3 regions of the Nocardiopsis moroccensis genome follow, and region 1 is predicted to be linked to each of the others. Evidence: predicted binding sites of a transcription regulator. Region 1 holds the regulator's gene; each other region holds the start of a gene.
The links. The regulator LexA, encoded in region 1, represses DNA repair genes until DNA is damaged. The targets are predictions, from matches to a motif close to TCGAACANNTGTTCGA.

Region 1 (9,891 bases):
ACGCCCAACTGCTCTATAAGACCACCGAACGCGGCGGCCGTGTGGTTGTCGTCCCCGCCCCGCACACCTCCCAAGGTGCCACCGGTGCGGGTTCTCGGATGTGAGGAACCGCAAGAGCCGAGCGTCCTTCGTCTGCCAGAACCCCACCTGCGGATGGGTCGGGAACGCCGACACCAACGCCGCCCACAACATCGACCACGCCGCCCGACAGGCGGCGCTTCGAGAACCCGCGCAAGGAAGAGGCGTGGCAGGACGTGGAGGCCGACAACGGCCCGCGAAGCGTCAACCGAAGCGGAAGGGCGACCCGCATGGGAAACCCTGAGCTGGAAGCCCCCGCGTTCACGCGGGGGAGACTTCACAGCCCGTCGAGGAACTCCTCGACCACCGGGGCGACCTCGGATGAGAAGGGCCGGTCGGCGTCGGGAGCCGCGGCCCCCGGCGAGTCGTCGTATTCGCGCAGGACGTGGTCCACCCCGGGCAGGTCCACCCGCTCGGCGTCGCTCAGACCGGTCATGAGCCGGTCCACCTCCTCGCCGGTCACCTGGGCGTCCTCCTCACCCCACAGAACCAGGACCGGGGTCCGGGACGGCAGGTCCGAGGCCAGCTCCACCGGGTCGAAGGAGTCGATCCAGGCGAGGTAGTCCTCGTTCTCCGGACTGAACAGACCGGTGGCGTCCCCCGGGGGCAGTTCCCGGCCGTCGCGGATCGCTGCCCGGGCCGCCCGGGTGTCGGAGAGCATCTGGACGGCCCCCGCCGTGCCCACCGCGCCACGGGCCTCACCGGTACGGACCTGTTCGGTCAGCTGCCGGTCGATGAGGTCGAGCATGCGGGTGCCGGGCGGGGCGGCCAGCACGAGGGCGGGTTCGGCGTCGAGGACCTCGTGGGCGCGCAGGGCGAACAGGGCGCCCTCGCTGTGGCCCAGGATGACCGTGCGCTCGGGGTCCACCTCGGGCTGGGCGAGCAGTTCCTCGTAGGCGGCGGCCATCTGCTGGTCGTAGACCAGCGGGTCCACCGGGCGTTCCAGGGCCTCCAGCTCCGCCTCGTCCATGTCGGCGGGGTCCCCGCTGCCGAACTTGTCGTAGCGCAGGGAGGCCGCGCCCGCTCCGCTCAGGACCCGGGCGAGGTTGAGGTTGGTGTCGGCTTCGGGACGGGTCTGGCTGTTGCCGTCCCGGTCGGTGGGGCCGCTGCCGGAGACGAGGAGCACCCCGGGGACGGCCTCGTCACCGGTGTGGGCGGGAGCGGTGAAGGTGCCGGGCACGGTGAACCCGCCCCCGTGGAAGGAGACCTCCCGCTCGTGCCCGACCGCGCCGGGCAGGGCCGGCCCGTCGTCGTCGGCGGGGGTGCAGGAGGTGGCGATCAGAGCACCGGTGACCAGCACCGCGGCCAGCGCGGTGCGGGGGCGGCCGGTGCGCCGGGAGAGCGCGGGGGCGGAAGCAGGTGTCGACACGCCCTCAGCGTATCGGCCCGCTGGCCGCCCCCGACGTGGCCGGGAGTCGGAGAGGGATCAGACCCGGCGCATGACCGTGACGACCTTGCCGAGGACGGTGGCCTCGTCGCCCCTGATGGGCTCGTAGGCGTCGTTGCGCGGCATCAGCCAGACGTGCCCGTCCGGTTCGCGGTGCAGCACCTTCACGGTCGCCTCGTCGTCCAGCAGCGCCGCGACGATGTCCCCGTTCTCGGCGTCCTGCTGTTGACGGATCACCACCAGGTCACCATCGGTGATGGCGGCGTCGATCATCGAGTCGCCGACCACGGTGAGCATGAAGAGCCGGCCCTCGCCGACCAGTTGGCGGGGCAGGGCGAGGATGTCCTCGACCGCCTCCTCCGCCAGGATCGGGCCGCCGGCGGCGATCCGTCCGACCAGCGGGACCGAGGCGGCCCGTGCGGGGCCGGCGGCGAGCTCCTCCGCAGGCACGGCCTGCGCGGAGTCGCGGCCCGGCGTGCGCAGTTCCACCGCGCGCGGTCGGTTCTGGTCGCGGTACAGGTAGCCCTTGCGCTGGAGCACCTTGAGCTGGTGCGCGACGCTGGACGGGCTGGACAGGCCGACCGAGTCCCCGATCTCCCGGATGGACGGCGGGTAACCGTGGTCCCGGACGTACCGCTGGATGCAGTGCAGAACACTCTGCTGGCGTGCGGTGAGTTTGGGGGCTTCGGGCGTGGCAGTACCCGTGTCACCCACAGGCGAAAGAACGGTGGTGGGTCCGGAGCCCACGGCTCCGGGATTCTCCTCCGGCACGGCCGGGCCTCCTCGGCGTTCGGTTCGGTCAGGGCCTGATCGTCTGGCCAGTACCGGCCCGCGACCGCGCCGACCTGGTGGTCCACGTGACGGCGAAACCGGCGTGAAATCAAGGTCAACATTAGTCGTTGCACACGGTGATATCAAACAAGCGTTCGAGGACGTGTGGATATCTCATTGTGTTTTCACGACCCGTTTCTGATGGCCTTCGCTTATGTGTGTACACGTGTTCACCCGTCGTTGTCCCCCGAATGCGGGAAGAGGTTCGCGGAACCGGTCCGGGCGGGCCGATCCGGGTATGGGGTTCGTCTCGTGTCCGCGGTGGTTCCCGCCGCCGACAGCAGGTGGGACCGGTGCCGGGGGAGCCCGTGCCGTACCGGGGTGTGGCGTCGGGGAACCTCCTGCTCCGACGCCCTTATCCTTGGGGTCGGCGGCCGGTGCCGCCCCTTCCGCCCCCGCCCGCGCCGGGAACCCGTGCGCCGCCCCGCCGTCCGGAAGCGGCCCCTTCACCGGACACGCCGCCGCCAAGGTTGCGGGCATTCCGGCAGGCCTCTAGGTTCGACCACAACATCTGGTGTCGCCCAGGGGGTCGTGGTCCAGAAATTGTGGTTAAGTAGACCTTGAGGGTTGTTGGTCGGGTAGAGGGAAGCCAGGTGAACCGGGATGCATTGTCCGTTCTGTCGCCATCCGGACACCCGGGTGATCGACAGCAGGTCCACCGATGACGGTGCGGCCATCCGCCGCCGCCGGTCCTGCCCCGTCTGCGAACGCCGTTTCACCACCCAGGAGACCGTCCTGCTGATGGTGGCCAAGCGTTCCGGGGTCACCGAACCCTTCAGCCGTACCAAGATCATCGCCGGGGTGCGCCGGGCCTGCCAGGGCCGTCCCGTCTCCGAGGACGCCCTCGCCAAACTCGGCCAGCAGGTCGAGGAGGAGATCCGCGGCAGAGGGGTGGCCGAGGTGCCGGCCCACGAGATCGGCCTGGCCATCCTCGGGCCGATGCGGGACCTGGACGAGGTCGCCTACCTGCACTTCGCCAGCGTCTACCGGGGCTTCGAGAGCCTGGCCGACTTCGAGGCCGAGATCGCGAGCCTGCGCAGGGACCGCGAGGACGAGGACGACTCGCGGGCGGCCAGGCCCACGGCCGACACCGCCCCCTGACGGACCGGACGTTCACCGAACCGTCCGGGGTCGCAGCGACAGCAAGGACACCCGCGCGGTCACCGCAGGTCCGCGCACGAACAGCACTTCGGGGAGTCGCCGCCATGACGGAAACCACGAGCGGTCCCACGGGACGCAAGGGAAAGGGCCCGCGCAAGGGCCTGAAGGTGAAGCGGGTCTTCACGACCGCGGACACGCACCCCTACGACACCCTCGAATGGGAACGCCGCGACGTCGTCATGACCAACTGGCGTGACGGCACCGTCAACTTCGAGCAGCGCGGTGTCGAGTTCCCCGCCTCCTGGTCGGTGAACGCCACCCAGATCGTGGCCAGCAAGTACTTCCGCGGCGCCGTCGGCACCCCCGAGCGCGAGTGGAGCCTCAAGCAGCTCATCGACCGCGTCGTCGGGGTCTACACCGAGACCGGGCGCGCCCACGGCTACTTCGCCTCCGAGGAGGACGCCGAGGTCTTCGACCACGAACTGAAGTACGCCCTGGCCCACCAGTTCTTCAGCTTCAACTCACCGGTCTGGTTCAACGTCGGAACCTCGGCCAGGGCCCAGGTCAGCGCGTGCTTCATCCTCTCCGTCGACGACAGCATGGAGTCGATCCTCGACTGGTACAAGGAGGAGGGGCTCATCTTCAAGGGCGGCTCCGGCGCGGGTGTGAACCTGTCCCGCATCCGTTCCTCCAAGGAGCTGCTCTCCTCCGGCGGCAACGCCTCCGGGCCCGTCTCCTTCATGCGCGGTGCCGATGCCTCGGCCGGGACCATCAAGTCCGGCGGCGCCACCCGCCGGGCGGCCAAGATGGTCGTGCTGGACGTCGACCACCCCGACATCGAGGACTTCGTCGAGACCAAGTCCCGCGAGGAGCACAAGATCCGTGCCCTGCGCGACGCCGGTTTCGACGTGGACCTCGGCGGCGACGACATGTTCAGCGTCCAGTACCAGAACGCCAACAACTCCGTCCGGGTCTCCGACGCCTTCATGCGCGCCGTCGACACCGGCTCCGAGTTCGGCCTGACCTCCCGCACCACCGGTGAGGTCATCGCCACCGTCGACGCCAAGGACCTCTTCCACCGCATGGCCAGGGCCGCCTGGGAGTGCGCGGACCCGGGCATCCAGTACGACGGCGCCATCCAGGACTGGCACACCAATCCCGAAACCGGGCGAATCAGCGCAAGCAACCCATGCTTTCCCGCTGACCAGAAGGTGTTGACCGACCGGGGACACGTTCCCATCGGTGACCTCGTCCGCAGGGCGGCGCAGGGTGAGACCTTCGCGGTGTACACCAACGACGTCACGGCGCAGGAGGACCCGGGGGACGCGGTGGTGGCCACCGTTCCCACCCAGTACATGGTCACCGGCACCAACGAGGTCCTCGAACTGCGGTTCTCGGACGGCTCCGTCCTGCGCTGCACGCCGGGCCACCGCGTGTGGACGGGGAACCGCGGCTGGGTCCACGCTGAGGATCTGACGCAGGAGGACCAGGTCGTCCGCTCCTTCCAGTACGCCCCCAGGTCCAACCCGACCCAGGAGATCCCGGCCGCGGCCCTGGACGCGGCCCGTCAGGCCGCGGCCCGGTCCGGGGTGCGGGAACTGAACCTGCCGAACAAGTGGGACGAGGACCCGGACCTGGCCCATTACCTGGGCTGGCTGGTCGGAGACGGTTCGGTCAGCGACACCAAGGCCGTGACCGTCTACGGGACGGCCGAGGAACAGGCCGAGGTCCTGCCCCGGCACCAAGCCCTGATCGAGCGCCTCACCGGGCACCGCAGCAAGCCGAGCGTGCAGCCCAACGGGACCCAGCAGCTCAGGGTCACCCGGCGGGCGATGGTCGCGTTCGTCCAGGCCCTCGGACTCGGTGCGCACGCCGCCGGCAAGACCGTGCCGCCCGCGATGTTCGAGGCTTCAGAGGAGACCGTGCTGGACTTCCTGCAGGGGTTGTTCGACGCCGACGGGTGCGCGGTGGACCAGCAGGTGAACGGCACCCGCTACGTCGGTCTGGGAAGCCGATCCGAGCAGTTGGTCCAGGACGTGCAGGAGCTCCTGGCGCCGTTCGGGATCGCGAGCCGTATCTACCGGACGAGCCAGAACAGGCCGGACACGTTCACCTATACACGCAAGGACGGCACGACCGCCACCTACGGCAGTGACGGGCCGTTCTACGACCTGCGCATCTCCTCTGCGTCCATGCTGGACTACTCCGCCCTGATCAGCTTCTCCCTGGAGAGCAAGCGCGAGAAACTGGGCGGGGCCCTGGACCACCGACGGACCTACAACACACGGACGACCGTCCGCCTGATCTCACGCGAGTCCCGGGGCTTCGAGACGACCTACAACCTCACCGAGCCGCGCAACCACTCCTACATCGTTGGCGGCACGGTCGTCGCGAACTGCTCGGAGTATCTGTCCCTGGACGACTCCTCCTGCAACCTCGCCTCGATCAACCTGCTGAAGTTCCTGCGCGAGGACGACACCTTCGACGTCGAGAACTTCACCAGGCTCACCGAGCTGGTCATCACGGCGATGGACATCTCCATCACCTTCGCCGACTTCCCGACCGAGAGCATCGGCGAGACCACCCGCGCCTACCGCCAGCTGGGCATCGGCTACGCGAACCTGGGCGCCCTGCTCATGGCCACCGGCCACGCCTACGACTCCGACGGGGGCCGCGCGGTCGCCGCCGCGGTCACCTCGCTGATGACCGGTACCGCCTACCGCCGCAGCGCCGAACTGGCCGGGGTCGTCGGCCCCTACGAGGGGTACGCGCGCAACGAGAAGGCCCACAAGCGCGTGATGCGCAAGCACGCCGCGGCCAACGACGACCTGCGTACCGTCGGCGCACTGGAGAAGCCGATCCACGCCGCCGCCACCGTCGAGTGGGCCGAGTGCCTCAAGGTCGGTGAGCGCCATGGCTGGCGCAACGCCCAGGCCAGCCTCCTCGCGCCCACGGGGACGATCGGATTCATGCTCGACTGCGACACCACCGGGATCGAACCGGACTTCTCGCTGGTCAAGTACAAGAAGCTGGTCGGCGGCGGATCCATGCAGATCGTCAACCGGGCCATCCCGCGGGCACTGGGCAACCTGGGCTACCAGGACGAGCAGATCGAGGCGATCGTCGAGTACGTCGCGGAGAACGGGCACGTCGAGGACGCACCGACCCTGCGGCCCGAACACTACGAGGTGTTCGACTGCGCGATGGGGCGCCGCTACATCCAGCCCATGGGCCACGTGCGCATGATGGCCGCGGTGCAGCCCTTCCTGTCCGGGGCCATCTCCAAGACGGTGAACGTGCCCGAGGAGGCCACGGTCGCCGACTTCGAGCACATCTACCACGAGGGCTGGCGCCTGGGCCTCAAGGCCCTGGCCGTCTACCGCGACAACTGCAAGGTCGGCCAGCCGCTGTCCACCGGCAGGACCGAGAGCGCGGCCGATGAGACGCCCGCGGACGCCCAGGTGGCCCGCCCGGTCCGGCGCCGCCTGCCCAAGAAGCGCCCGAGTGAGACCACCTCGTTCTCCGTGGGCGGTGCCGAGGGCTACATCACCGCCGGGTCCTACCCGGACGACGGCCTCGGCGAGGTCTTCCTGAAGCTCGGCAAGCAGGGTTCGACCCTGGCCGGGGTCATGGACGCCTTCTCCATCGCGATCTCCATCGCCCTCCAGTACGGGGTGCCGCTGGAGACCTACGTGGAGAAGTTCACCAACATGCGCTTCGACCCGGCGGGGATGACCGACGACCCGGACATCCGGATGGCGCAGTCCGTGGTCGACTACATCTTCCGCCGACTGGCCCTGGACCACCTGCCCTACGAGGAGCGGGCCGCTCTGGGGGTGCTGTCCGCCTCCGAGCGCGAGGCCAGGCTGAACGGGGAGGACCCGGCCCAGGTCGCCGCTCAGGTCGAGTCGTACGCACAGTCCGCGGGCTCCGCCGAACCGGCTCCGGACACCCCGCGCCGGGAGCGGAGCGAGCCCGCCGCCGAGGCGCCGCGGGCCGAGGGCTTCATGGCCGACGCCCCGCTGTGCATCACCTGCGGCACCAGGATGCGGCCCGCCGGCAGCTGCTACGCCTGCGAGGGCTGCGGCGCCACCAGCGGCTGCAGCTGAGGCGTCCCCGGGGCGGTGCGCCGCCCCGGGGAGACCGCTGTGGTCCACACCTGTGGTTGGCGGGGGAGGGAAGCGGGTAATCCTTCGGCACCCGGCGCCAGCCAGCGGAAGGTGGTCCCATGCTGATAGCCGCGATCCTCCGGGCCAAGGGCCCGGAGGTGGTGAGCGTCGCCCCGGAGGCGACCGTCGCGCAACTGCTCACCGAACTCGCCCGCCACAACATCGGCGCCATCGTCGTCGCGGCCGGGGACGGAAGCCTCGCCGGCATCGTCTCCGAGCGCGACGTCGTCCGCCACCTGGAGCGCAGGGGCCCGGAGCTCCTGGCCGCCCCCGTCTCCGACATCATGACCTCCGACGTGGTCACCTGTACCGCCCAGGACTCCGTCGAGGAGGTCAGCGAACACATGACGACGCGCCGTTTCCGGCACGTCCCCGTGGTCTCCGAGGGGCGGCTGGCGGGGATCGTCAGCATCGGCGACCTCGTCAAGAGCCGCCTGCGCGTCCTGGAGGACGACCGAGCCCAGCTGGAGGCCTACATCCACGGCCGATGAGGTCGCCCCCGGGCCGGCGGCGCCATGCCGGGCACGCCGCCGGTCACGCCCCGCCGTCAGCTCCGCGAACGGTCCTGCGAGGCGACAGCCACGGCGGCTGTCGCCGCGGTCACTCCGAGGACGGCGGGCCAGGAACCGACCTTCTTGGCCAGCGGGTGCGACAGGCCGAAAGCGGCCACGTACACACCGGTCAGCGCGGTCGTCGCCCCCGGCCCGGAGCGGCGGCGCGCGGTCTCGAAGGCCGCGGCGCCGAACCCGGCCAGGACCGCGCCGCCCAGGGACCGGTTCCCGGTGGCGCGGGCCACCGAGTAGCCGCCGATCAGACCGGCCGTGGTCAGTACGGCACTGGGTACTGCGGGCATCGAGAACTCCCCGTTCGGTGTGGTTCGGTGCGTCCGACGTTAGTCCCGCCCCGGGCGGGGCGCCATCCGGCACGCGTGATCGGCGCCGGGAGCCGGTCGGGGCCGTGGTCACCGGGCGGCCGACTCCGCGTCACGCTCGGGAAACGGCCCCTGGGTTTCGGTCGGGGACCGTGACAGGCTAGACGCAGACCACTACTGCTTTTTCGTGCGTCGTTCCTGTTCCGGACCGGAACCGGCACACAGTACGCGACGTCGAAGCCCGTAGTTCCGATCTTCCGTCGCAAGGAGTGCATGCCTATGTCGTTCGCGCAGACCGTGCGCGGCGCGGCCGGTGCGGTAGCCCAGGGGGGCGATCCGCGCCAGGCCGTGTCCGACGCAGTCCAGCAGGCCGCGGGCCAGGTCACCGACCAGGGGTCCGGTCAGCGGTCCGGTCAGAGTTCGGAGGGCGGTCTCGATCCGCGGGACTTCGTCGCGGCACGCGAGCAGGGCGCCTCCGTCGACACCCGCATCGAGCAGAAGACCACCTCGCTCAGCAACGCGGGCGAGGCCCTCAACAGCAGCTACTACGAGCGCGGCAGCGGTGGCCCCGTCCACGTCATCTGCCCGATGGTCATCCCCCGGGGCCGTACCTTCGTCACCATGCTCCCGGCGATCGCCCTGGTGGTCATCGGTGTCATCGGGTTCTCGGCCGTTTCGGCCACCGCCATGGCCAGTGGTGCGAACCCGCTGCTGAACCCGTTCTTCGGTGTCCACTACTGGGTCGTCACCGCCGGCGTCAGCGCCTTCATGTGGTGGCGCCAGGGCATGGTCATGGTCCCGGAGGGCTGCCAGGCCATCGTCACCCGCTTCGGCAAGATGGAGAACCTCTTCCAGCCGGGCAGGGTCACCCTGTTCAACCCCTGGAAGCGCGTTTCCTACATCGTCAACACCACGCGCGAGTACCCCTTCAACGCCCCGATCCGCTCCGCCCCCACCAAGAGCGGTGTCCAGGCCTCCGTCGACCTGTTCGTGCAGTTCAAGATCGAGAACGCCACGGACTTCGTCTACACCCTGGGCGGCGTCCCGGGCTTCCAGGAGAAGCTCAACAACGCCATCAGCGAGACCACCCGAAGCCTCATCTACGAGCAGGAGGCCTCGGCGATCTACGACATGGTCGGCGAGAGCACCCAGGTCCTCCTCGACCAGCTCAACCGGCAGTTCGGCGGCATCGTCGTCCTCACCAGCGCCAACATCACCCACGCCGAGCCCTCGAGCCAGGAGTACCGGATGGACCTGGCGGCGCCGGAGATGGTGCGGGTGGCCAAGGACGCCTACACCTTCGAGTACGAGCTCCAGCTGCGCAAGGAGCAGAACGAGGGCGATCTGAACAAGGAGCTCGCCACCCTCAACGAGACGCTCTCCGCGATCCAGGCCGACATCGCCCAGTACCAGGCGCAGATGGACACCGCCCTGGAGCGCGAGACCAACCGGGC
Region 2 (9,891 bases), 470 kb from region 1:
ACATGGCGGCGACGTCATGCTGCTCGGCTCCCCCGGCGCCGCTGCCGCGGACCGAGAAGCGCCGGTACTCGGACTTGCGGGCCAGGCCGTCCTCGAAGACCACCATCGAGGCGACGACGTGCTCGCCCTGGAGGTTGGAGATGTCGAAGCACTCGATGCGCAGCGGCGCCTCGGGCAGCTCCAGCGCCTCCTGGATCTCGTTGAGGGCGCGGCTGCGGGTGCTCAGGTCTCCGGCGCGGTGGGTCTTGTGCCGGGCCAGCGCCTCACGAGCGTTCCTGTCGACGGTCTCCATCAGGGACTTCTTGTCGCCCCGCTGGGGCACCCGCAGGTCCACCGCCGACCCGCGGTGCTCGGACAGCCAGGCGGCGACGGCCTCGCGGTCGGTCGGCTCGTGGGAGACCAGGACCTCGCGCGGCACGGAGGTACCGGTGCCCGCGGTCTCCTCCTCACCGTCCAGGGCGCCGTAGATCTGGCGCAGGAAGGTCTGCATGAGCTCACCGGAGTCGGCGTCGGTGACCTTGTCCACCACGTAGCCGCGTTGGCCGCGGATCCGGCCGCCGCGCACGTGGAAGATCTGGACCGCCGCCTCCAGGGGGTCCTCGGACATCGCGATGACGTCGCAGTCGGTGGAGTCGGGCAGGACCACGGCCTGCTTCTCCAGGGCGGCGCGCAGCGCCTCGATGTCGTCACGGATCCGCGCGGCCCGCTCGTACTCCATCTCCTGGGCCGCCTCGCTCATCCGGTTCTCCAGCTCCCGGATGAAGCGCCCGGTGTCCCCGGCCAGGAAGGAGCAGAAGTCCTCCGCCAGGGCGCGGTGCTCCTGCGGCGTGGCCTTGCCCACGCACGGCGCCACGCACTTGCCGATGTAGCCGAGCAGGCAGGGGCGGCCGCTGTTGCGCGCCCCCCGGAAGACCCCGGCCGAGCAGGTGCGCACCGGGAAGACCCGCAACAGCAGGTCGACGGTCTCGCGGATGGCCCAGGCGTGCGAGTACGGGCCGAAGTAGCGCACGCCCTTCCGTTTGGCGCCGCGCATCACCTGCACCCGCGGGAACTCCTCTTGGAGGGTCACCGCGAGGTAGGGGTAGCTCTTGTCGTCGCGGTACTTGACGTTGAACCGCGGGTTGTACTGCTTGATCCACGAGTACTCCAGCTGGAGCGCCTCGACCTCGGTGCCGACGATCGTCCAGTCCACGTCGGCGGCGGTGGAGACCATCTGCTGGGTGCGGGGGTGCAGTCCGGCGAAGTCCCGGAAGTAGGAGGACAGCCTCGCTCGCAGGTTCTTGGCCTTGCCCACGTAGATGACCCGGTCGGAGGCGTCCCGGAACCGGTAGACACCCGGTTCGGTCGGGATCGATCCGGGCGCGGGGCGCAGGTGAGGAGTCGCAGCCATGACCCCATTCTGGTGGGTCCGAAGGACGGACGGCCACCTGTACGGCTCACGTCCGCCGGTGGGGCAGCTCACTACCGAATAATTGTTCAAGCAAACGTCACGATTGGATATCTGCATAGTCTAGGTTGGGCGGGTACCGCCGCAACTTCCCGAAATAGACGACAAGGGGGCTCCGCGCCGTGAGCATCACGCACTGGATCGCGATCGGCATCGCCGTCGCGGTCTCCATGACCCTGGTCTTCGTGGTGCACTGGCTGCTCAACCACAAGCTGGGAAAGATCTGGCCGAACGCGCGCTACGTGGCCTCGCGCTCGGCCGTGACCGCCTACACCGCGGCCGCGGTCGTGGGCGCCAACCTGGCCCTGCCCGACCGCGGGGAGGTGGGCTGGAGCACCTACCAGATCATCCAGCACGCGATGCAGATCCTGATGATCGGCACGCTGACGGCCCTGGGCATCAGCCTGGCCTACGCGGCCACCGACATGGTTCTGCAGCGCCTGTCGGCCAAGAACGGTGACGCCGACCGCCGCGCCCGCCGGTTGCAGACCCAGGTCCGCCTGCTGCGCCGGGTGATCACCTCCGTCATCGTGGTCCTGGCGATCGCCTCCATCCTCTTCACCTTCGACTCCGTGCGCGCTCTGGGTGCCGGACTCCTGGCCTCCGCCGGTGTGATCGGTATCGTCGCCGGTGTGGCCGCCCAGTCGACCCTGAGCAACCTGTTCGCCGGGCTCCAGCTGGCCTTCAGCGACGCCCTGCGCATCGGCGACGTGGTCGTGGTCGAGGGCGAGTGGGGCCGGGTCGAGGAACTGAGCCTGGTCAACGTCACCATCAAGATCTGGGACGAGCGCCGCCTGGTCGTACCGGTCGTCAACTTCACCACGACCAGTTTCGAGAACTGGACGAAGTCGGGTACCAACATCACCGCCAAGGTGGTGCTCCCCCTGGACTGGGAGGTGCCCATCAGCGAGCTCCGCGAGGAAGCCGGGCACCTGATCACCGGCAGCAAGCACTGGGACGGCCGCAGCTGGTCCTGCCAGGTCGTGGACATCAGCGGAACCGGTGAGATCCAGGTCCGCGTGGTCGCCACCGCCGCAGACACCGGCGACCAGTGGAACATCGCCTGCGAGATCCGCGAGCACCTCATCACCTGGCTGGCCACCAACTACCCGGAGTCGCTGCCGCGCAGCCGCACCGAGTTCGTCACCGGTGCCGGGAACGACGATTCCGACTACGCCGCACAGTTCCCCACCTCGGCGTTCCGCCGGGCCGCCGCCCCGGGCACGGCCCACGACAGCACCAACGGGTCCGCCCAGGCGGGCAACCCGGAAGAGGTCTGAGCCCGGCCGGACCACAGACGACGGAGCCCCGCCGAGAAGTCCTCGGCGGGGTTCCGTCGTCTCCCGGACGTGTGCTCAGTCGAGGATGATGTCGGTTCCGTCGACCGTGACGGTGAAGGACTCCAGGGGTTCCTTGGCCGGTCCGGCCAGCGGCTCCCCCGAGGCCATGTCGAACTCACTGCCGTGGCACAGGCAGCGGATCACCTCGTCCTCGACCTCCTGAACCGTGCAGCCGCCGTGGGTGCAGGCCGCGCTGAAGGCCCTGTACTCGCCCTCCTCGGGCTGGGTCACCACCAGCTTGCTGTGGCTGAACACCGCCCCGCCGCCCTCCGGCACGTCCGTGGTCTGGCCGACCACGTGCCCGCGCCGGACCTCCTGCGGGCTGGGAGGCTCTCCGCAGGCGCTCACGGCGGACACGGCGGCCGCCGCCCCCGCCGAACCGAGCAGACGCCGCCTGCTCACCCCGCACCCGCATGTCCTCTTTCCGGCCACGACCGAACGCTCCTCACCTGCGCCTGAATTCCACTACACAATGTAGTAGGCCAGGCCGGGTGCCCCGTACCGGGGTGGGTCCGGCGGTCAGCGGGTGAACTCCAGACAGAACGGATGGCCGGCGGGGTCGGCGTAGACCCGGTACAGGTTGTCGGGGTCCTCCTCGTACACGGCCAGCAGCCGGGCGCCCAGGGCCAGGACCCGCTCCTGGGCCGCCTCGATGTCCTGGACCCCGATGTCGAAGTGCATCTGCTGGGGCCGCTCAGGGTCCGGCCAGGCCGGGGGGGCGGTGGTCCTCGGCCTGCTGGAAGTCGATGGCCGGGGACGTCCCGTCGCCGATCTGCGCCCAGTCGGGATCCCGTCTGGTGACGGGCAGGCCCAGGAGCTCGGAGTAGAAGTCGGCGAGGGCACCGGTGTCAGGGCAGTCGATGGCGATGGCGCGTAGTCGTCCGATCATGCGTCACAGTCTTCCATCCGCCCCCCGCGGGCGGAAGGTCCCCGACCAGTGGGGGACCCGGCTCCGGGCCCCGGTCAGAGCAGCTTGGCCAGGAACTGCCCGGTGTAGGACTCGGCGACCGCGGCGACCTCCTCGGGGGTGCCCTCGGCCACGAGCGTGCCGCCGCCGGACCCACCCTCGGGGCCCATGTCGATGACGTGGTCGGCCGTCTTGATCACGTCGAGGTTGTGCTCGATGACGATCACCGTGTTCCCGGTGTCGGTCAGCCGGTTGAGAACGCCCAGCAGCTTGCGGATGTCCTCGAAGTGCAGACCGGTGGTGGGCTCGTCCAGCACGTACACGGTCCGACCGGTGGAGCGGCGCTGGAGCTCGGCGGCGAGCTTGACCCGCTGGGCCTCACCACCCGACAGCGTGGTGGCGGGCTGCCCCAGCCGCACGTACCCCAGCCCCACGTCGGCCAGGGTCTGCAGGTGGCGGCGGATCGCGTTGACCGGCTCGAAGAACTCCAGGGCCTCCGAGATGGGCATGTCGAGCACCTCGGAGATGTTCTTGCCCTTGTACTTCACCTGGAGGGTCTCCCGGTTGTACCGGGCCCCGTGGCAGACCTCGCAGGGCACGTACACGTCGGGCAGGAACTGCATCTCGATGCGGAGCGTGCCGTCACCGGAGCAGGCCTCGCAGCGGCCGCCCTTGACGTTGAAGGAGAACCGGCCCGGCTGGTAGCCGCGCGTCTTGGCGTCGGTGGTCTGCGCGAACAGCTTGCGCACGTGGTCGAAGACACCGGAGTAGGTCGCCGGGTTGGAGCGCGGAGTACGGCCGATCGGGCTCTGGTCGACGTGCACCACCTTGTCGACCTTGTTCATGCCGTTGACCCTCAGGTGGCGGCCGGGCACGCTGCGCGCGCCGTTGAGCTCCTTGGCCAGGGCCTTGTACAGGATCTCGTTGACCAGCGTGGACTTCCCCGAGCCGGACACACCGGTGACCGCGGTGAACACACCCAGCGGGAAGGACACGTCGATGCCGTGGAGGTTGTTCTCCCGCGCGCCCCGGACCACGAGCTCGTGACCCCGGGTCAGCGGCCGCCGTACCGAGGGCAGTTCGATGACCCGGCGCCCGGCGAGGTAGTCACCGGTCAGCGAGTCGGTCGAGGTGAGCAGCTCGTCGACGATGCCCGAGACCACGACGTGTCCGCCGTGTTCACCGGCGCCGGGGCCGATGTCCACGACCCAGTCGGCGGCGCGGATGGTGTCCTCGTCGTGCTCGACCACGATGAGCATGTTGCCGATGTCGCGCAGCCGCTGGAGGGTCTCCAGGAGCCGGGCGTTGTCGCGCTGGTGCAGGCCGATGGAGGGCTCGTCCAGGACGTACAGGACACCCACCAGCCCGGAGCCGATCTGGGTGGCCAACCGGATGCGCTGGGCCTCGCCGCCGGAGAGCGAACCGGAGGACCGGGCCAGGCTGAGGTAGTCGAGCCCGACGTCGAGCAGGAAACCGAGTCGGGCGTTGATCTCCTTGAGCACCTGCGCGGCGATGACCATGTCGCGGTCGGAGAGCCGGAGGTCGGCCAGGAAGGCCGCGCTCTCGCTGAGCGCCATCGAGGCCACCTCGGCGATGGACTTGCCGCCCACCGTCACCGCGAGCACGACCGGCTTGAGGCGGGTGCCGTCACAGGTCGGGCAGGGCACCGAGCGCATGTAGCCCTCGAGCCGCTCCCGGGTGTGGTCGCTCTCCACCTCGGAGTGGCGGCGCTTGACCCAGGGCACCACACCCTCGAACTCGGTGTAGTAGGAACGGCTGCGCCCGTACCGGTTGCGGTAACTGACGTGGACCTGGGTGTCGTGCCCCTCCAGGATCGCCTTGCGCGCGCGGCGCGGCAGCCGCTCCCAGGGGGTGTCGGTGTCGAAGCCCACGGCCTCGCCCAGGGCCTTGAGGATGCGTTCCCAGTAGCCACCGTTGGGCCCGCTCGACCAGGGAGCGATGGCACCCTCGGCCAGGGTCCTCTCGGGGTCGGGGACCAGCAGTTCGGCGTCGACCTCCATCCGGGTGCCCAGACCCGAGCAGTCGTCGCAGGCGCCGTAGGGGGCGTTGAAGGAGAAGGAGCGCGGTTCGAGCTGTTCGAAGGAGAGGTCGTCGTAGGGGCAGTACAGGTGCTCGGAGAAGACCTTCTCGCGCTCGGGGTCGTCGGCTGCCAGGTCCACGAAGTCCAGGACGATGGTGCCGCCGGCAAGCTTGAGCGCGGTCTCGACCGAGTCGGTGAGCCGCCCGTGGGAGCCGGGCTTGACGCTGAGCCGGTCGACGACCACGGCGATGTCGTGCTTGTCGTAGCGGCCGAGCTTGGGCGCCTCGTCCAACCGGACCGCCCGACCGTCGACCACGGCGCGGGTGTAGCCCTTGGACTGCAGGTCCTTGAAGAGTTCGACGTACTCCCCCTTACGGCCGCGCACGACGGGCGCGAGCACCTGGAAGCGGGTGCCCTCGGTCATCTCCATGACCCGGTCGACGATCTGCTGCGGCGTCTGCCGGGCGATCTCGCGGCGGCACTCCGGACAGTGCGGAACGCCCACGCGGGCCCAGAGCAGGCGCAGGTAGTCGTAGACCTCGGTGATGGTGCCGACCGTGGACCTGGGGTTGCGGCTGGTCGACTTCTGGTCGATGGACACCGCGGGCGAGAGCCCCTCGATGAAGTCGACCTCGGGTTTGTCCATCTGCCCGAGGAACTGGCGGGCGTACGCCGACAGGGACTCGACGTAGCGGCGCTGCCCCTCGGCGAAGATCGTGTCGAAGGCGAGCGACGACTTGCCCGAACCGGACAGGCCGGTGAACACGATCATGGAGTCGCGCGGCAGGTCCAGGGACACGTCCTTGAGGTTGTGCTCCCGTGCTCCACGGACCACGAGTTGTTCGACCATCGAGTGAGACATCCTTCGGCTCTGAAGCACAGGACGTGGACCACGTCGCGTGACGTCGGCTGACCCGTGTGCGGATTCGCGGTACGGCGGTCGCCGGCCCCCCGGGGCCGCGGCGGCCCCGGAACCGGGCCGCTGAAGGGACGGGGAGGACGACGTTCCTCCCCACCCGACAAGACTAACGATCGCCCATGACGGTTTCTTCCACCACGCAGAAGTGGTGGTGCCCATGGCGCTCAGGCGCCAGGACACCACCACTATAGGCGAACAGACGTTCGAAGGAGGCGGGTTTCCACAATCCCCCGCGCCCGCCCGGCTCGCACCGCGGGCCGGGCGGCCCGGGTTCAGGAGCGGTCGGCCGTCGCGTCCCGCTCGTCCCGCTCGCCACCGGATCCCGAGCGCCCCGGACCGGCGGAACGGGACTTGACCAGGCTGCCGATGATGGTGACGGTCATGATGCCGAGGATGACGGTCAGCGAGGCGCCGATACCGATGTCCACGACGTGCACACCGTTCTCGTGCAGGGCGTGCAGGATCATCTTCACACCGATGAACACCATGATCGCCGACAGGCCCCAGCTGATGTAGGCCAGGCGGTCCATCAGACCGGCCAGCAGGAAGTACAGCTGGCGCAGCCCCATCAGGGCGAAGGCGTTGGCGGTGAAGACGATGTAGGCGTCCTGGGTCAGACCGAAGATGGCCGGGATGGAGTCGACCGCGAAGACCAGGTCGATGACGCCGATAGCGACGATCACCAACAACATCGGGGTCACGTGGCGGCGGCCGTCGAGCCTCACGGTCAGGTGGGCGCCGTGGTAGTCGTCGGTCACCGGCCAGAACCGCTTGACCATGCGCACGACCGGCGTCTGCGTGAAGTCCTTGTCCTCCTCGTCACCCTTCAGGTGGTCCCGGACGATCTTGTACCCGGTGTAGATGAGGAAGACGCCGAAGAGGTAGAAGACCTCGCTCCAGGCGTTGATGACCTGGGCGCCCAGGACGATGAAGATACCGCGCATGACGATCGCGATGACGACGCCGACGAGCAGGACCTCGTGCTGGTACTTCTTGGGAACCGCGAAGGCGGTCATCAGGAGATAGAACACGAAGAGGTTGTCGATGCTCAGGCTCTTCTCGGTGACGAACCCGGCGAAGTACTCGGCGCCCGAGGTCACACCGCCGAAGTACATCACCCCGAAGCCGAACAACACGGCGATGCCGATGTAGAAGACCGCCCACCAGGCGGCCTGCTTCATCCCGAACTCCTTGGGACCCTTGGTCTTGCTCCAAGGATGGTCGACGATCACCAGATCCAGCGCCAGGATCAGAACCATGGCAGCGATCGTGGCAGCCCAGACCCACAGGGGAACGTTCACGGACGGACTCTCCTCCGGTTGGTGCGCGCGAGCGTTTTGCACGCACGACGGTAAACCGGAGGTCTCTCCCGTTCACACCGAAACGGTGTGAACCGACGGAACCGGGAGCACGCCGTTGTACTCCGTGATGACGGCACCGCCGCGACAGGGATACTCCCCTCACGTGGTGAAGCAGGCGCATGAAGCGCACCAGAACAGGCTACGCCATCCGAGCCGTTCCTCAGCATGCCACCGAAAACCTCTCTGTGGAAGTCACCCGCGCGGCGGTGGCCACCACACCGCGAGGACAGGTCCCGCACACCCTCCGGACACCGTCCGACGTCCTCCGCGGGGGACGGACGGCCCGCACCGGACCCGCTCACCCGCGCGCCACCGCCTTGTACACCGAGCACGCGGCCTCCACCGCGTCCTCCTCCGCGGGCAGCCCCCGGGCCGCCTCCCGTGACCGCGCCCGCAGGTCGGCGGCCAGGGCGGGGTCGTCCAGCACCCGGCCCACCTCGGCCGCGAACGCACCGGCGTCGCCGGGCGGCACCATCAGAACCGTGTCCGCGTACAGGTCGGGGATCCCGCCCACCCTGGTGGCGACCACCGGCAACCCGGCCCGGAGCGCCTCCATGATCACCAGGGAGGGACCCTCCCACCAACTCGTGAGGCAGAACACGTCCGCCGCGGCCAACAGGTCCGCGACGTCGCCGCGGTGCCCCAGCATCCGCACGTCCACGTCCATCTCGGCCGCGGTGTCGTGCAACTCCCCCCACAGCGGGCCGTCCCCCGCGATCGCCACCACGGGTTCGGGGACGCGGTCGGCGATCGCCGGAGCCGCCTCCAGCAGCATTCCCAGGCCCTTCTGCTCCGCGAGCCGCGCCACCGTCAGCAGCAGCGGGCGGTCCGGCTCCACCGCCAGGTCCGCCCGGGTGGCCTCCCTTCCCTTCAACGGCCGGCCCGTCTCCGGAGCCGCCACCACCGCCATCCGGGCGTCCCGCGCACCCGCCCGGCGCAGACGACGCACCAGGTCACCGGAGACCCCCAGGACCACCCGCGCCCGACGCGCCACGATCCGCTCCAGCACCGGGTAGACCGCGCCCATCGGCCCCGGGGCCACCGGCGGGGCGTTGTGCGCGGTCACCACCAGCGGACCGGCACCCGCCAACGCGCACACCGCACCGGCCCGCAACCCGTGCGCGTGCACCACGTCGGCCCCGCGCAGCAGGGCCCGCAGTCGCAGCACCGCCCCGGCGTCCCCCACGGAGGGCGAGGAACCGATCTGCACCGGCGCGAAACGCATCCCCGCCTCCGAGAACCCGAACTCCCGCTCGGCCGAGGCCGGTCCGACCACCGCCACCTGGAAGCCCCGCCGCAGCAGCCCCTCCCCCAACGAGCGGACATGGCGGCCCACCCCTCCGCTGACGGTCCCGACGACCAACGCGACCCTGCCGTTCACCGTGTCCCCCTCCTACGTTCACGTACGTTCCGAACCCGGTCAGCCACCACGGCCCACGCACCGCGGTCCACCGCGGCCGCGACCGCGCCGAAGACCACCAGCGCCACCGCACCCGTTCCAGCAGCGGCCAGCACCGACCCCCAGACCCCCCGGACCCGCGCGAGGTCCGCCAGCCCCGAGGCGGCCGCTCGCCCCACCACCCAGCCGACACCACCGGCCAGGACCGCGGCGACCAGGGACCGCCCCAGCCCGGCCAGGCAGTCACGGCCGTGGGCACGGACCACCCCCGCGCACAACAGGACCGCGGCCAGGGTGAGCCCGACCGTGGTCGCCGTACCCAGCCCCGCGACGGCCCACCCCGCAGGCAGTACCCAGACCAGGGCAGAGGCGCACACCATCACCGCGAGCCAGCCCACGACCTGGGCGGCGGCGGCGCTCCGCCCGTGATGGGAGGCGTACAGCGCCCGGCTCAGCAGGGCCAGCAGAGCGAAGCCC
Region 3 (9,891 bases), 2.7 Mb from region 1:
CAACAAGCACTTCGGCGACCTGCACGTGCTCCGCGACATCGATCTGACGGTTAACTCCGGCGAGGTGGTAGTCGTCATCGGCCCGTCCGGGTCCGGTAAGTCGACGCTGTGCCGCACGATCAACCGGCTGGAGACGATCGACTCCGGCACCATCACCCTGGACGGCCAGCCGCTGCCGGCCGAGGGGCGCGGCCTCGCCAAGCTGCGCAGCGACGTCGGCATGGTGTTCCAGTCCTTCAACCTGTTCGCGCACAAGACCGTGCTGCAGAACGTGACCCTGGGCCCGACCAAGGTGCTCCGCAAGTCGAAGGCGGACGCCGACGCCCGGGGCATGGAACTGCTGGACCGCGTCCAGATCGGCAACCAGGCCCACAAGTATCCCGCGCAACTCTCGGGCGGCCAGCAACAGCGCGTCGCCATCGCCCGCGCGCTGGCGATGAACCCGAAGGTGCTCCTGTTCGACGAGCCGACCTCGGCCCTGGACCCCGAGATGGTCCAGGAGGTCCTCGACGTCATGACCGACCTCGCCGGCGAGGGCATGACCATGGTCGTGGTCACACACGAGATGGGCTTCGCCCGCCGCGCCGCTAACCGGGTCGTCTTCATGGCGGACGGGCAGATCGTCGAGGAGAACACCCCCGACGAGTTCTTCACCAACCCCGAGTCGGACCGGGCCAAGGACTTCCTGTCGAAGATCCTGACCCACTAGGTTTCCCCGAGTTCTTCGCACGGACAAGGAAGAGGTACCCCACATGCGAGCCAGCCGTTCCACCAAGATCATCGGTGGCGTCGCCGCTCTGGCCATGACCGCAGCCCTCACGGCGTGCAGTGGCGACGACGACACCCTCCGCATCGGCGTCAAGTACGACCAGCCCGGGCTCGGCCTCGACGAGGGCGGCAACCCGGTCGGCTTCGACGTCGACGTCGCGACCTACATCGCCGAGCACCTCGGCTACACGGAGGACCAGATCGAGTGGTCGGAGGCAGCCTCCGCCAACCGCGAGTCCTTCCTCCAGCAGGGCACGGTCGACATGGTCGTCGCGACCTACTCGATCACCGACGAGCGCCGCGAGGTCGTCGACTTCGCCGGCCCGTACTACGTGGCCCAGCAGGACATCCTGACCGCCGCCGACAACACGGACATCAGCGGTCCCGACGACCTCGCCGGCGAGGTGCTCTGCTCCGCCTCGGGTTCGCGCTCGGCCAACAACATCGTCGACGACATGGGCATCGACGCCGAGCTGCGCGAGGCCGGCAACTACTCCGAGTGCCTCGAACTGCTCGGCAACGGCACCGTCGCCGCGGTCACCACCGACAACACCATCCTCGCGGGCTTCGCGGCCCAGAACCCCGACACCTACCGCATGGTGAACAACCCGTTCGGCGAGGAGCAGTACGGCGTCGGCCTGCCGCAGGGCTCCACCGAGCGCTGCGAGGAGATCAACGAGGCCATCACCCAGATGTGGGACGACGGCTCCGCCATCGAGTTCCTCGAGGCCGCCTTCGGCGAGACGGACTTCGCCTACGAGGAGTCCACCCCCGAGCTCGCGCCCTGCGCCTGAGTCTCCTCAACTGACCACGTGCCCGTAGCGGCGGGGCCGATCCCGGCCCCGCCGCTCGGCCCTTGACCGGCTGGGACCCATGGAAGCCTTTCTCAGCAATATCGACAGGGTTGTCGACGGTTTCTCATGGACCGTCCGGCTGACCCTCTTCAGCGCCCTCTTCTCATTCGTTCTCGGCGTGCTCCTGACCGCGATGCGGGTCTCCCCCGTTCCGCTGCTGCGCGGCCTGTCCACCGCCTACGTCGAGGGCGTGCGCAACAGCCCCCTCACCCTCGTACTGCTCTTCTGCGGCCTCGGCCTCAACAGCGCGATGGGCCTGAGCCTGGCTGACTCCGTGGCCTGGGACGTGTTCTGGTGGGCGGTCATCGGCCTCTCCGCCTACACCTCCTGCTTCGTGTCCGAGTCGCTGCGCTCGGGCATCAACACGATCCCCGTCGGCCAGGTCGAGGCGGCCCGGTCCCTGGGCCTGACCTTCACCCAGAACCTGCGGCTGATCGTCATCCCCCAGGCGCTGCGCACCGTCGTCGGCCCGCTGGGGAGCGTGCTCATCGCGCTGACCAAGAACACGACCGTCGCCTCCGTCGCGGGGTTGGGCGTTCAGGAGGCGTCCCGCCAGATGAAGCTCATGTTCGACCAGGGCATCGCCCCGGTCCTGCCGACCTTCGTCGGTTTCGCGATCGGGTTCCTGATCCTGACCCTGCCGATGGGGTACTTCTTCGGCTGGCTCGCCAAGCGCGTGGCGGTGGTCCGATGAGCGCGCAGACCGTCCTCTTCGACGTACCCGGGCCCAGGGCCAGGGCACGCAACGCCGTCTACACGGTGCTCAGCCTGATCCTGATCGTGGCCGGTCTGGCCACCGTCTACCTGAGCTTCAACCGGACCCTGTCCACGGTGGACTCTCCCGGCGACCTGTTCGACCCGCTCACCTGGTCGGTCAACCCGGCCGGCCAGTGGTCGGCGGCCAACTGGGAACCCTTCATCCGCCCCGAGACGTGGACCGGCTACGTCCTGCCCGGTCTGCTGAACACACTGACGGCGGCGCTGATCGCCGCCGTGCTGGCGGTCCTGTTCGGCCTGGTCTTCGGGGTCGGCCGGCTCTCCCAGCGCTGGTGGATCCGCTTCCTTTCCGGTGCCGTGGTGGAGTTCTTCCGCGGCATCCCGCTGCTGATGCTGATCTTCTTCACGATGGCGATCCCCATCGTGATGAACCAGGTGTTCGGACTCTCCCCGGCGATGTTCCAGGTGAGCGCGCTCGCGGCGGTGGTCACCGGCCTGACCCTGTACAACGGGTCGGTGCTGGCCGAGGTGTTCCGCGCCGGGATCAACTCCGTGCCGCCCGGACAGGGCGAGGCCGCCGAGTCCATCGGTATGACGCGGACCCAGACGCTGTGGACGATCCTCATCCCGCAGGCCGTCACCGCGATGATGCCCGCGATCGTCGCCCAGCTGGTGGTTCTGCTCAAGGACTCCGCGCTGGGTTACATCATCGCCTTTCCGGAGCTGCTGCGCAGCTTCACGCTGGTAGCCACCCGGGAGAACAACGTCATCCCGGCGGCGATCGTCTGCGCGATCATCTACATCATCATCAACCTCTCGCTGAGCAGGGTCGCGATCTGGTTGGAACGCCGCAACTCCGGGCGCGGCAGGTCCTCCGCCAGGCCCGCCGACGCGGACGGTGAGCCCGCCCCGGTCAGGGAGGGCGCCGGGGGCCTGCCCACACCCAGCGGCACCACCGCCGAACCCGGGGTCGGCGACACGGCCACCGAGCCCCGGACCGAGGAGGAGACCGGGGACGGCGACGCCCCCGACCCCGGTAAGGGGCCCGGCGGCACCTGACCGGCCCGCCCGGGCACCCCGTGACGGCTCCGTGGACGCACCCCGAGTGCGCTCCGCGGGGCCGTCTTTCTGGCTGGCCGCCGTCGCCAGCCGCCGTCACGTACCGGCGCCACCGCCTCCTGCGCAAACACCGGCCCGTCCGTCCACAGGTGAGGAGGACAGGACTGCACACGGGAGCTCGGGAGCACTAAGGTCGATATGTCATCTGATCACACCCACGACCCATCCTGAGCGGGACATGTCTGAACTGTCGAGCCCCCACGGCTCCTGGCCATCGCCCATCAGCGCCGGCGACGTCGCCCGAGGAGTGCGCCGGATGGCGTACCCGTCCGTTCTGGGTGAGGAGGTCTGGTGGGAGGAGTACCGCCCGGCCGAGGGGGGCCGGACGACACTCGTGCGACGGGACGCGGACGGAACCGTGCACGATCTGCTCCCCGCCCCGTGGAGCGTGGGGACCAGGGTGCACGAGTACGGCGGCCGTTCCCACCTTCCGGTCCCCCGCCGGGATGACAAGGCCATCCCCCGGGTGGGGGTGGTCTTCGCCAACTCCGCCGACCAACGCCTGTACCTGCTCGAACGCGGAGCCAGGGAACCGGTCCCGCTGACTCCGGAGCCCGCCTCGGCAGGGGCGCTGCGCTACGCCGACCCGACGCCGGGCCCCGACGGCAAACAGCTGTTGTGCGTGCGTGAACAGCACGCCGACGGCGCCGTCCGCCGCTCGATCGTGTCGGTCCCCCTCTCCGGGCGGGGGGCCGAGGACCCGGAGGCGGTCCAGGAGCTGGTCTCGGGCGCCCACTTCTACGCCGCCCCGGCCCTCTCCCCCGACGGGACCCGCCTGGCGTACGTGCGGTGGAACCATCCGCGGATGCCCTGGGACGGCACCGAACTGCGGGTCGGCGAACTGACCGCGGCCGGACTGACCGGGGAGTACACGCTCAAGGGCGGGGTCGACGAGTCCGTGCTCTCCCCCGTCTGGGCCGACGAGGACACCCTGTACGTGGCCTCGGACTGGCCCGGCTTCTGGAACCTCTACCAGGTCGGGCTGAGGGGCCCGGCGATCGCCCTCTACCCGGCCGAGGAGGAGTTCCACAGTCCCCCGTGGCGGCTGGGGGACCGCTGCTTCCGCGTGCTGGACTCGGGCAGGATCGTGGCCCTGCACGGTGACACCGGGTTGCGGCCGAGCGTGTACGACCCCGACACCCTGGACCTGGAACCGGTCGCCACGGAACTGACCTCCTGGTCCCACCTCGACTCCGACGGAACCAGCGTGGTGGCGATCGCCGCCTCGGCCGACACCGCCGGATGCGTGGTGCGGCTGGACCCGCTGCGCCGCACCGTCGAGGTGCTCCGGCGGTCCGTGGAGGAGCCACCGGACCCCGCCTACCTGCCCGTACCCCGGGCGGTGACACTCCCGGGCCGCTACGGGGCGACGGTGCACGCCAACGTGTACCCGCCCACCAACCCCGACGTCTCCTCCGACGGGCCCGCACCGTACGTGGTGTGGGCGCACGGCGGGCCGGTGAGCCACTCCCCGCGCGAACTGGACCTGGTCAAGGCCTACTTCACCAGCCGCGGTATCGGCGTGGTGGACGTCGACTACGGCGGCTCCACGGGGTACGGCCGCTCCTACCGCAAGCGTCTGCACAAGGAGTGGGGCGCGGTGGACGTGGAGGACTGCACGGCCGCGGCCCGGGCCCTGGTGGAACAGGGGCTGGCCGACCCCGAACGGCTGGCCGTCCGCGGCCCGAGCGCGGGCGGCCTCACCGCCCTGCTGGCGCTCACCGGGGACACCTTCGCCTGCGGGGTGTCCTACTTCGGGGTGGCCGACATGCTGGGTCTGGTCGAGACCACCCACGACTTCGAGTCACGGTTCCTGGACACCCTGGTGGGCTCGCTGCCGGGCTTCGTGGAGACCTACCGGGAGCGGTCCCCGATCAACCGGACCGGCGAGATCGACGTCCCGGTGCTGCTGCTACAGGGTTCGGACGACAAGGTGGTCACCCCGGACCAGGCCTTCCGGATGGCGACCGCGCTCGGTGAGCGGAGTGTGCCGTACGCGCTGCTGGAGTTCGAGGGCGAGGCGCACGGCTTCCGCGGTGAGGAGGCACGGCTGCGTTCCCTGGAGGCCGAACTGGCCTTCTACGCCGGGGTGTTCGGTTTCGAGCCCGACGTGGCGCCGCTGGAACTCACCACCACGCCGCCCAAGCCCCGTCCCGCCGCGGAGGAGGACGACCTCCCCGTGGCCGAGCAACTGCCCGAGGTCACCCCGGAGGCCGGTGTGACCGCTGGTACCGGCGAACCGGTGCTCCGCAAACCCGCCGAGCAGGAGTGAGTGCTCCCTCTCCGAAGGCCGGAGTGCCCGCCGCTGCCGTGCGAGCTGCGGGGCCTGCTGTCCCAGGCTTCCCCGCGGGCGGGTTCCGCTGTTCTCCGCCTCCGCGACGAAGGTACGGGTGTCGGCGAAGAGGAGACCGGCGACCCGCCACGGCTCAGAGTTCGGGGTCGGGCAGGTCGGCTTCGAGGCCTTCCTGTTCGAGTTCCTCGCGGACGATCCGGTAGGAGAGCCCGCCGGGGTAGCCCTTGCGGCCGAGCACGCCCAGGGCGCGGCGGATCCGGGCCTCCTTGTCCTTGTTCCGGCTGCCCCTCAGGCTCTTGCGGGCCAGGGCCCGGGCGGCGTCCTGCTCGTCCTCGTCACTGACCTCGGCGACCGCCTCGCGGACGGTCTCCTCCTCGATCCCGCGGGTGCGCAGCTCCTGCGTCAGGGCACGCCGGGACAGGTGGCGGCTGTACTGCCGGGAGCTGACCCAGCCCCGCGCGAAGGCGGCGTCATCGATCAGTCCGACCTCGTCGAGGCCGTTGAGGACCGCGTCCACCACCTCGTCCGGGTACTCCCTGCGGTGCAGGGAGCGTTCCAGCTGGGCGCGGGTGCGCGGAGAGTGGGTGAGCATCCGCAGCACCAGGTTCCTGGCCTTGTTCTCCAGCTTCTCCCCGCTGGGCGGGGGCTCCTCTCCGGGCGGGGTCTGCCCGCCCGGAGGGGTTTCCTCGTCGGCGCTCACCGGGGCGGCCTCGGCCTCTCCGGTGCGGTCAGGAGACCGGCGCCGCTCACGCATCCGGGTCGGCGGCCTTGGTGGTCCTGGCGGTGGCCCGCTTGGCGGGGGCCTTGGCCTCCTCGGCCTTGGCGCCCTTGGCCGGGTCGGCCCCGGTCTCGTCCTTGGCGCTACCGGAGGCGCTGTCGTCGCCCGATCCGGGGATGCCCAGCTTCTCCTTGATCTTCTTCTCGATCTCCTGGGACACGTCGACGTTCTCGCGCAGGAAGTTGCGCGCGTTCTCCTTGCCCTGGCCGAGCTGGGTGCCGTCATAGGTGTACCAGGCACCGGACTTGCGCACGATGGCGTGTTCGACGCCCAGGTCGATGAGGCTGCCCTCGCGGGAGACGCCGACGCCGTACAGGATGTCGAACTCGGCCTGCTTGAAGGGCGGCGCGACCTTGTTCTTGACGACCTTGACGCGGGTGCGGTTGCCGACCGCGTCGGTACCGTCCTTGAGCGTCTCGATACGGCGCACGTCCAGCCGGACCGAGGCGTAGAACTTCAGCGCCTTGCCGCCGGTGGTGGTCTCGGGAGACCCGAACATGACGCCGACTTTTTCACGAAGCTGGTTGATGAAGATCGCGGTGGTTCCGGTGGTGTGCAGGGCACCGGCGATCTTGCGCAGCGCCTGCGACATGAGCCGGGCCTGGAGGCCGACGTGACTGTCGCCCATCTCGCCCTCGATCTCGGCGCGGGGCACCAGGGCCGCCACGGAGTCGATCACGATGATGGAGACGGCGCCCGAACGGATGAGCATGTCGACGATCTCCAGCGCCTGCTCACCGGTGTCCGGCTGGGACAGGAGGAGGTTGTCGGTGTCGACGCCGATCTTCTTGGCGTACTCGGGGTCGAGCGCGTGTTCGGCGTCCACGAAGGCGGCGATACCGCCCATCTTCTGGGCGCTGGCCACCGCGTGCAGGGCGACGGTCGTCTTACCGGAGGACTCCGGGCCGTACACCTCGACGACCCGGCCCTTGGGCAGGCCGCCGATACCCAGGGCGACGTCCAGGGCGATGGCGCCGGTGGGGATCGCCTCGATCGGCGGGCGGTCGTCGTCGCCGAGGCGCATGACGGAGCCCTTGCCGAACTGCCGCTCGATCTGCGCGAGCGCTGTTTCGAGAGCCTTGTCTCGGTCTCCTGATGCCACGGGATTCCCCTGTTGGGTTGATGCCTTTTTCTTCATGGTGCGCACGACGCTACGCGGTCGGTACGACAATCGCGACGCTCGACGTCCGCCTGCTCAAACCCCAGACTACCCGAACTCATGTTCGAAGTCCGGCACAAGCCCCGGCCGTGTCGGTTTTTCCGTGCCGACGGCCCCGCGGAGGTCAGCGGGCGGAGGCCGGCAGGTCGAACGCGTCACACACCGCCCGCCACACCTCCTTGGGCCCGATGCCGTCGGCGAGCGCCTGGTTGACCGTCCGGGAGCCGAGCCCCTCGATGACGTGGTCCTTGGCGAGGCTGGCCGTGTAGACCTCGCCGAACTGGGCGTGCATGTTGTTCCAGAAAGCAGTGAGTCTCATCGGCCCCAGTATGGGCGACCGGGCCGACCTCCGTGGACTTGTCCACAGGACGGATTCCCCGGGACCGGGGCCGACCTCCCCGCGCCCGTCCCCTTCGCGGCCCCGCCCCGGGTGTCCTGCCCCGATCTGTCGGGCCCCTTGGGCAGACTGGCCGGATGAACGGTGTGACCGACCCCCTCGAACCCTTCGGATCGGCGACCCGGGCCTGGTTCGGCCAGGCCTTTCCCACGGGCCCCACCGCGGCCCAGGCCGAGGCCTGGGAAGCGGTCTCGGCCGGCCTCGACACCCTCGTCGTCGCTCCGACCGGGTCCGGCAAGACCCTGTCGGCCTTCCTCTGGTCCCTGGACCGGCTCACCCGCGCCCCCGTCCCCCAGGACCGTTCGAAGCGCTGCCGTGTCCTGTACGTGTCACCGCTCAAGGCCCTGGCCGTGGACGTGGAGCGCAACCTCCGCCAGCCGCTGGCGGGGATCGCGGACACCGCCCGGGCCCACGGCGAGGACCTGAGCCCCGTCACCGTGGGCGTGCGCACCGGCGACACCCCCGCCCGGGAGCGGCGCAGGACGGCCACGCACCCGCCGGACGTCCTCATCACCACACCCGAATCGCTCTTCCTGGTCCTGACCTCCAAGGCCAGGGAGGGCCTGTCCGGAGTGGAGACCGTCATCGTCGACGAGGTGCACGCCCTGGCCGGGACCAAACGCGGCGCGCACCTGGCCCTGAGCCTGGAACGCCTGGAGGCCCTGCTGGGGCGCCCGGCCCAGCGGATCGGCCTGTCCGCGACCGTGCGCCCCAGGCGGACCGTAGCCGAGTACCTGGGCGGCGCGCGCGGCGGTGCCGCGGTCGTCGCGCCGCCGGACGCCCCGCGCATGGAGCTGCGGGTCCAGGCCCCGGTCCCGGACCTGGAGGAGCCGGGCAGTGCGCCCGCAACCGCCGCGGGGATCCCGCCGGACCCCCGCGCGGGCAACACCATGGGCCGGGGTTCGGTGTGGCCGCACGTGGAGCGCCGGGTGCTGGACCTGGTCGAGGAGCACCGCTCCACCATCGTGTTCACCAACGGCCGCCGCACCGCGGAGAAGCTGTGCGCCCGCCTCAACGACCTGCACGCCGAACGCACCGGCGGTGTCCTACCCGCCGAGGAGAGGGCCGCCCAGGCCATCGGCCAGTCCGAGCAGAGCCGCGGAGCGGCTGCCGTGGTGGCCCGCGCCCACCACGGGTCGATGTCCAAGGCCGAGCGGGCGCTCATCGAGGACGACCTGAAGGCGGGGCGGCTACGGTGCGTGGTGGCCACCTCCAGCCTGGAACTGGGTGTGGACATGGGTGCGGTGGACCTGGTGGTGCAGGTGGCCGCGCCCCCGTCGGTGGCCGGCGGCCTGCAGCGGGTCGGGCGGGCCGGGCACCGGGTGGGCGAGATCTCCCGCGGGGTCTTCCTGCCGCAGTACCGGGGCGACCTGCTGGCGACCGCGGTGGTGACCGAACGTATGCGCGCGGGCGGGATCGAGCGGTTGGAGCTGCCGCGCAACCCTCTGGACGTGCTGTCCCAACAGGTCGTGGCGATGGTGGCGATGGACGACTGGCAGGTGCCGGAGCTGGCGGCGCTGGTGCGGCGGGCGGCGCCGTTCGCGGACCTGTCCGACTCGGTGCTGGAGTCGGTGCTGGACATGCTGTCGGGGCGCTACCCCTCGGACGAGTTCGCCGAGCTGCGTCCGCGCCTGGTGTGGGACCGGGAGGGGGACGTGCTCCGGGCCCGGCCGGGCGCCCAACGGCTGGCGGTGATCAGTGGGGGCACCATCCCGGACCGGGGGCTGTACGGGGTGCACCTGGCCTCGGACCGGGGCGGCAGGGCCCCCACGCGGGTCGGTGAGCTGGACGAGGAGATGGTGTACG

Region 2: uvrA (excinuclease ABC subunit UvrA) is a predicted target of LexA. The motif match lies at 6,846-6,861, and genes of this name have one in related genera.
Region 3: recA (recombinase RecA) is a predicted target of LexA. The motif match lies at 7,741-7,756, and genes of this name have one in related genera.

The regions. Positions count from the first base shown of each region.
Region 1 covers NZ_CP199747.1:3,070,892-3,080,782, reverse strand. Annotated here, with positions in the region: gene ACUKCB_RS13710 (RNA-guided endonuclease InsQ/TnpB family protein) at 1-104, shown strand, start outside; gene ACUKCB_RS13705 (hypothetical protein) at 101-322, shown strand; gene ACUKCB_RS13700 (alpha/beta hydrolase family protein) at 356-1,447, opposite strand; gene lexA (transcriptional repressor LexA) at 1,505-2,212, opposite strand; gene nrdR (transcriptional regulator NrdR) at 2,900-3,397, shown strand; gene ACUKCB_RS13685 (vitamin B12-dependent ribonucleotide reductase) at 3,502-7,506, shown strand; gene ACUKCB_RS13680 (CBS domain-containing protein) at 7,626-8,057, shown strand; gene ACUKCB_RS13675 (hypothetical protein) at 8,114-8,419, opposite strand; gene ACUKCB_RS13670 (SPFH domain-containing protein) at 8,717-9,891, shown strand, end outside.
Region 2 covers NZ_CP199747.1:2,597,918-2,607,808, forward strand. Annotated here, with positions in the region: gene uvrC (excinuclease ABC subunit UvrC) at 1-1,390, opposite strand, end outside; gene ACUKCB_RS11550 (mechanosensitive ion channel family protein) at 1,570-2,727, shown strand; gene ACUKCB_RS11555 (Rieske (2Fe-2S) protein) at 2,803-3,189, opposite strand; partial or broken gene ACUKCB_RS11560 (VOC family protein) at 3,307-3,676, opposite strand; gene uvrA (excinuclease ABC subunit UvrA) at 3,751-6,585, opposite strand; gene ACUKCB_RS11570 (TerC family protein) at 6,927-7,955, opposite strand; gene ACUKCB_RS11575 (glycosyltransferase family 4 protein) at 8,314-9,396, opposite strand; gene murJ (murein biosynthesis integral membrane protein MurJ) at 9,393-9,891, opposite strand, start outside.
Region 3 covers NZ_CP199747.1:370,562-380,452, reverse strand. Annotated here, with positions in the region: gene ACUKCB_RS01525 (amino acid ABC transporter ATP-binding protein) at 1-709, shown strand, start outside; gene ACUKCB_RS01520 (glutamate ABC transporter substrate-binding protein) at 753-1,562, shown strand; gene ACUKCB_RS01515 (amino acid ABC transporter permease) at 1,642-2,316, shown strand; gene ACUKCB_RS01510 (amino acid ABC transporter permease) at 2,313-3,398, shown strand; gene ACUKCB_RS01505 (S9 family peptidase) at 3,637-5,730, shown strand; gene ACUKCB_RS01500 (regulatory protein RecX) at 5,885-6,505, opposite strand; gene recA (recombinase RecA) at 6,498-7,631, opposite strand; gene ACUKCB_RS01490 (DUF3046 domain-containing protein) at 7,813-8,007, opposite strand; gene ACUKCB_RS01485 (ATP-dependent helicase) at 8,163-9,891, shown strand, end outside.